DNA from 2 places in the Sporosarcina thermotolerans genome. Region 2 is predicted to be linked to the other one. Evidence: riboswitches for the same ligand, from Rfam matches in the RefSeq annotation. Region 2 holds a riboswitch; the other holds the start of a gene.
What was found. A riboswitch is a leader RNA that binds a small molecule or an ion and turns the genes downstream of it on or off. The one in region 2 is predicted to bind cobalamin.
Positions count from the first base shown of each region.

Region 1 (3,173 bases), 110 kb from region 2:
ATTTTCCTGTTTTGAGCCGTACAACCGAATGCCTGAGCATTACGCATTGTCGACTCTTCATTTTTCGGATGAGTGCATTCGCGAAGTGACGAACTTGCTGACGACCATCCGTAGCCACGAAGATCTTTATTCAAACGATCAGGAAAAGGATCTAAACATAACGATGAATGCATTGGTCGCGAAAAATGCCGAATCATATTATCGTGCGATGATGCAGGACGACGCCATCTCTTGGAATATACGCGATATGCATATGGTGGAGGCGGTCGGCGAACTATTGAACTACCATGGCGATGACGCCAAAATCATCATCTGGGAGCATAACACGCATGTTGGCGATGCATCGGAAACATCAATGGCCGACCATGATATGATCAATGTCGGTCAGCTCATCCGGGAGAAGTATGGAAGGGATGACACATTTGCCATCGGCTTCGGTACGTATGAAGGAACCGTCATTGCAGGCGAAGGTTGGGGCGAACCGTTACAAAAGATGAAAGTCCCACCCGCCAAGTTCAATTCATGGGAAGGTCAGATGCATGCAGCCGCTGAAGTAGATCAGGTTATTCTTTTCACGGAGGAAAACCGTCATTTATTCAATGAATGGATCGGCCATCGCGCTATCGGGGTCGTCTATAATCCGGAGTTTGAAGCGTATGGAAACTATGTATCATCAAGAGTTGGCAGCCGGTATGATGGGTTTATTTTTGTTGATCAAACGACTGCGCTGACACCAATCAATTCCAATGATTAAGAGCCACGCAATTGCATGGCTCTATCTTTTAAAGAATGGCATTCGCAATGATTTTATCGAGTTTACGTACATCCACTTTTTTATTCAGATTAAATTTAAGTTTTCCTGCCTTCGTCCACAATTCAATTTCAGCGTTGAAATCAATCCGTCCTGCGTTTTCTGTGGAGTACATATTGATTGACTTAAAAGGAATCGTATAGATTTCAACCTTTTTACCTGTCAGTCCTTGCTTGTCTGCGATAATAAATCGTTTGTTTGTTACAACCGCCACATCACGAATTGTTTTATAGGCAACCTCTGCTACTTCGCCATCAATGAGCAAATCCTTTATTTCGTCTGGAACAGCAACTTCCTCCGTAAACGTCCAAGCCATAATTGCGTTTAAATCAGCCATTGGAACCCCTCCTCCTTTTTATATTTATCATCACATATATGAGTAATGAAGTATAGGGAGAAGTCCGTAAATTAAAATATCTTTCTACCTATTTACGATTAAACCACAACATGTTAGGGTAGTAGTTATACATAAGACACAATATATAGTATCGAACGATGGAATGGTACCGTTATCGGTTTAAAAGGGAATCCGTAATTGGAGCTGTCCCCGCAACTGTAAACGCAGACGACCGTCTCAAAAACCACTGCAGCATGAAGCCGCGGGAAGGGGAGATGGAAGGAAGAAGCGTTAGCCAGTAGACCTGCCGTCCATCGTCAAGCGACACTTTCTTCGGGGGTTGAGAGGTGGAAGCGAGCGGGTATTTTTTGCTTTCACTATTTAGGCGAGGTCCCGATCTGTTTCCTAATCAAATTCCATGAGCGATGACTCTACCGAAGAGGTGGAATCATCGCTTTTTTGTATTGTGTCACAAAGGAGGAATCATTTTGATGACATTGATTCGTGAAAAGATGGATGTAGCGGGCATATTTGGAAGCCTAAAGGCGGAGTTCGGGGAAACACGGTTGGCGGTGTTAGAAGATGCGAGTCTAAAATGGTTGGAACGCCATTCCGATGGAGAAAAATCTGAGTGGACGAAAGCGATGATTTTGGAGGCGCTTAGCTATATCGATGAAGCATCCGGTTATTGGACATTCGTTGCTGCGAGGATTTATTTACAAGATGTTTATTCACGCCAGGAAAGCGTTAGGGGCGCAAAAGCATATACGGATTTTGCCGATAACGTGGAGCGGCTTGTTGAGAAGGGCTTGTATACATCTGTTTTGATTGAAAAATATTCGCGCGAGGAATTGGATGAAGTAGGAACATTCTTGAAGCCGGAAAGGGACAAGCTGTTCACGTATATTGGATTGAAAACACTTATGGACAGGTATGTTGCAGTTGATTTCAATAAACAGCCTGTCGAATTGCCGCAAGAACGTTGGCTCATCATTGCGATGACGCTCATGCAAAATGAAACTGAAAATCGCCTTGAAAAAATTGCGGAAGCATATTGGGCGATGAGCAATCTGTATATGACAGTCGCGACGCCGACGCTTGCGAATGCGGGCAAGCCGCATGGTCAGCTGTCGAGCTGCTTCATTGACACGGTCGCTGATTCGCTGCAAGGCATTTATGACAGCAATACCGATATTGCGAATCTATCGAAATACGGCGGTGGAATTGGAGTTTACATGGGCAAAGTCCGTTCACGCGGGTCTTCCATCCGTGGTTTTAAAGGTGCCTCAAGCGGCGTTCTTCCGTGGATCAAGCAGCTGAACAATACGGCGGTAAGCGTCGATCAGCTTGGTCAGCGCCAGGGGGCAATTGCAGTTTACCTCGATGTTTGGCATAAAGATATTTTCACTTTCCTTGACCTCAAGCTGAACAACGGGGACGATCGCTTGCGTGCGCATGATATTTTCACAGGAGTCTGCCTTCCGGATCTATTCCTGGACCAAGTCGAAGCGCGTGGCGATTGGTATTTATTCGACCCGCATGAAGTCCTGACTGTTATGGGATATTCGCTTGAGGATCATTATGATGAAACGAAAGGTGCCGGTTCATTCCGCGATAAATACGAGGAATGCGTGAACCATCCGGAATTGTCAAAGGAGACCGTCCCGGCGATTGAAATCATGAAACGGATCATGCGCAGCCAGCTTGAGACGGGGACGCCATTCATGTTTTACCGTGATGAAGTAAACCGGACAAACCCAAATAAGCATAAGGGTATGGTGTATTCCAGTAATTTGTGTACAGAAATCATGCAAAACATGAGTCCAACCGAATTCGAATCGGTCACTTTTGAAGACGATATCGTCGTGACCCGTTCGAAGCCTGGAGATTTTGTTGTATGCAACTTGTCGTCCGTGAACCTTGGCCGAGCAGTACCCGCAGACGTATTGGAACGACTTATTACGATCCAAGTCCGCATGTTAGACAACGTCATTGATTTGAATAAAATCCCGGTCATCCAGGCGC
Region 1 is NZ_JBHSRM010000002.1:326,100-329,272, reverse strand. Features, by position in the region: gene ACFPZG_RS02625 (erythromycin esterase family protein) at 1-754, shown strand, start outside; gene ACFPZG_RS02620 (PH domain-containing protein) at 783-1,148, opposite strand; cobalamin riboswitch at 1,295-1,474, shown strand; gene ACFPZG_RS02615 (ribonucleoside-diphosphate reductase subunit alpha) at 1,640-3,173, shown strand, end outside.
Region 1: another riboswitch for cobalamin. It lies ahead of ACFPZG_RS02615 (ribonucleoside-diphosphate reductase subunit alpha); the one in region 2 lies ahead of ACFPZG_RS02055 (ABC transporter substrate-binding protein).

Region 2 (3,173 bases):
TACGTACTTGACGCCGGATATCGCGTATCACGAAGACAAGCTTCGCCGCGGTTTCGATAAGCTCATCAACATCTGGGGTGCTGACCACCACGGTTATATCCCGCGTATGAAGGCAGCGATTGAAGCGTTGGGCTACAACCGCGACACACTTGAAGTGGAAGTTGCACAAATGGTGCAGCTTTACAAAGACGGCGAAAAGTTCAAAATGAGCAAGCGGACGGGGAAAGCTGTCACGTTGCGCGAACTTGTTGAAGACGTAGGTCTTGACGCAGTCCGTTATTTCTTCGCAATGCGTTCGGGCGATTCACAGATGGACTTCGACCTCGACCTTGCCATTTCGCAGTCGAATGAAAACCCTGTATACTACGCGCAATACGCGCACGCTCGGATTTCATCAATTTTGCGACAAGCGGATGAATCAGATCTTTCCGCTTCAACGGATTATTTGAATTTATTGCAATCCGAAAAAGAATCGTCGCTATTAAAGAAAATCGGCGACTTCCCGCGGGTAGTAAGCGATGCAGCAAGAATGCGCGCTCCGCACCGGATCACAATCTATATCCAAGAGCTTGCCGCGGAATTCCACAGCTTCTACAACGCGGAAAAAGTGCTTGACCCTGAAAACCGCGACTTGTCCAAAGCACGCCTATCTCTAATAACTGCAACACGCACAACAATCGCAAACGCATTGAAACTAATCGGCGTATCCGCTCCGGAAAGAATGTAATCGAATCGATTTGCCCCTCCAAACAGTGGAGGGGCTTTTTAGTGTCTGCATAAAAGTAATTATCCTGCCCAAAAACGCATAAAATTCCGCAATCCCGCATAAATCCTCCCAAAAACTTATAAATGCCTAAAATCACGCATAAATCCTCACAATCACGCATAAATCACAATACTCACGCATAAATCCCCGCAATCCCTCATAACGCCCCTCGACAACAAAAAAATCTATAGTATAATTAATCTCGTACCAAAAATTACATAACCAAACATGAAGGTGCCCCGCCGTCAACGCCGGGGTTAAAAGGGAAGTCGGTTCAATGCCGGCGCGGTCCCGCCACTGTATGTGCTAGTCTTGCCGCAAGAACGCCACTGGAAAAACTTCCGGGAAGGCGCAGGCAATGCGTTTGATGCACGAGCCAGGAGACCTGCCTTCATGAGTCACCCGTACCCTACGAGGATAGGTTTGGTGGAAATCGGCACAGTTATTCTTTTCGCACGCCGTATTTTTACTAAGCACATTCCTCCGTTCACAAAACGGGGGATTTTTATTTGGAACAAACAGGAGGAAAAGAGAATGAAAAAGTTTTGGCAACTATGGCTGACAGCAATCCTTGCGACGTTCCTGCTCGCGGCATGCGGCACGGATAATGCGAAGAAAGACGACGCATCAAAAACAACACAAAGTGATGTTGCAAAAGAAGCATTCCCGCTTACGTTAACTGACGCAATCGGCAATGAAATCACGCTTGATAAAGCACCTGAAACTATCGTTTCCATGGTGCCAAGCAATACGGAAATTCTATTTGCGCTCGGCCTCAACGAAGAAATCGTTGGCGTCAGTGATTTTGATGATTACCCAGCAGAAGCTCTTGAAAAAGAAAAAATTGGAGGACAGGAGTTCAATGTCGAGAAAATCGTGGCAATGAACCCTGACGTTGTTTTTGCACATGAATCCGGCCTTGGCATGGGCGCTGACGGGCTACAACAAATCCGCGATGCAGGCATTACAGTGTTTGTAGTTAAGAACGCAACGAATTTCGATGAAACATATACGACAATCGAGACAATCGGACAAGCAACAGGTAAGAATAAAGAAGCTGAAACAATCGTATCTGACATGAAAGCGAAAGTGGCTGAGACAATCGCGAAAACTGACAAAGTCAAAGCGAAGTACATGAAGCGTGTCTTCATCGAAACATCCGATGCGCCTATCTACGCACCAGGCAAAAACACATTCATGCAAGAAATCCTTGAGATGATTAGTGCTGAAAACGTAATTACTGAAGAAGGCTGGGTCATGATCAGCCCTGAAGAAATCGTCAGTCAAAACCCTGACGTCATCCTTGTTATGTACAGCTACGTTCCGGATATCGTTGAAAGCGTGAAAAACCGCGCAGGCTTCGCGGATATCACTGCCGTCAAGGAAGACGCTGTCATTCAAGTCGATGAAAACTTGACAAGCCGTACGGGTCCACGCCTTGCTGAAGGACTGGAAGAAGTAGCGAAGGCGGTTTACCCAGAGGTTTTCGGTGAATAAAGCAATAATTGCCTACATCGTGTCCGCCGCCACACTTATCGTGGCGGTATGGCTCGGTGTATCAATTGGAACCGTTAAAATTCCGGTTCAAACATTTTGGGACTCATCGGATACAACAGCTTCAAATATACTATGGAAAATCCGCATGCCCCGCGTCATCCTCGCTGGGTTAGTCGGTGCATCGCTCGCAATTTCAGGAGCCGCCTTCCAAGGATTGCTGAAAAATCCGCTCGCAGATCCATACACCCTCGGAGTGTCGTCCGGCGCCTCTGTTGGTGCTGTTGTGACACTCTTTTTTGGTTTATCGATTCCAATTTTGGGCACATATACACTTCCAGTATTCAGTATGGCAGGCGCAGCCGTGACAATGTTCCTCGTCATTAGCTTTGCAAAACTCGTAGACCGCTCGATGAAAATGGAAACAATCATTCTAACCGGAATCATCTTCGGTTCATTTTTAGGCTCGGTCCTGTCGCTCATGATCGCTCTCACAGGCGAAGAACTACGGCAAATTATCAGTTGGCTCCTTGGAAGCGTTTCGATGCGAGGGTGGAATTACATTTTAATGGTGCTGCCGTTCGTCGTCATCGGCTCCTTCATCCTTTGGCTCAACCGCAGGGAATTGAATGCAATGCTATTCGGGGAAGAACGCGCCCATCATTTAGGTGTCAACGTCAAACGCCGTAAAATCATGATCCTTTTAGGAGGCTCCATATTAACAGGCTCAGCAGTCGCCGTTTCAGGGACTATCGGCTTCGTCGGATTAGTCGTGCCACATATGACACGTCTCATGTGGGGGTCGGATCACCGACATTTGCTCACTTTATCATTCATGAACGGCGCATCCTTGCTCATCATCTGCGACCTGATCGCGAGAACAATCATCTCGCCAACAGAATTGCCGGTTGGC
Region 2 is NZ_JBHSRM010000002.1:219,205-222,377, reverse strand. Features, by position in the region: gene argS (arginine--tRNA ligase) at 1-727, shown strand, start outside; cobalamin riboswitch at 982-1,173, shown strand; gene ACFPZG_RS02055 (ABC transporter substrate-binding protein) at 1,301-2,263, shown strand; gene ACFPZG_RS02050 (FecCD family ABC transporter permease) at 2,256-3,173, shown strand, end outside.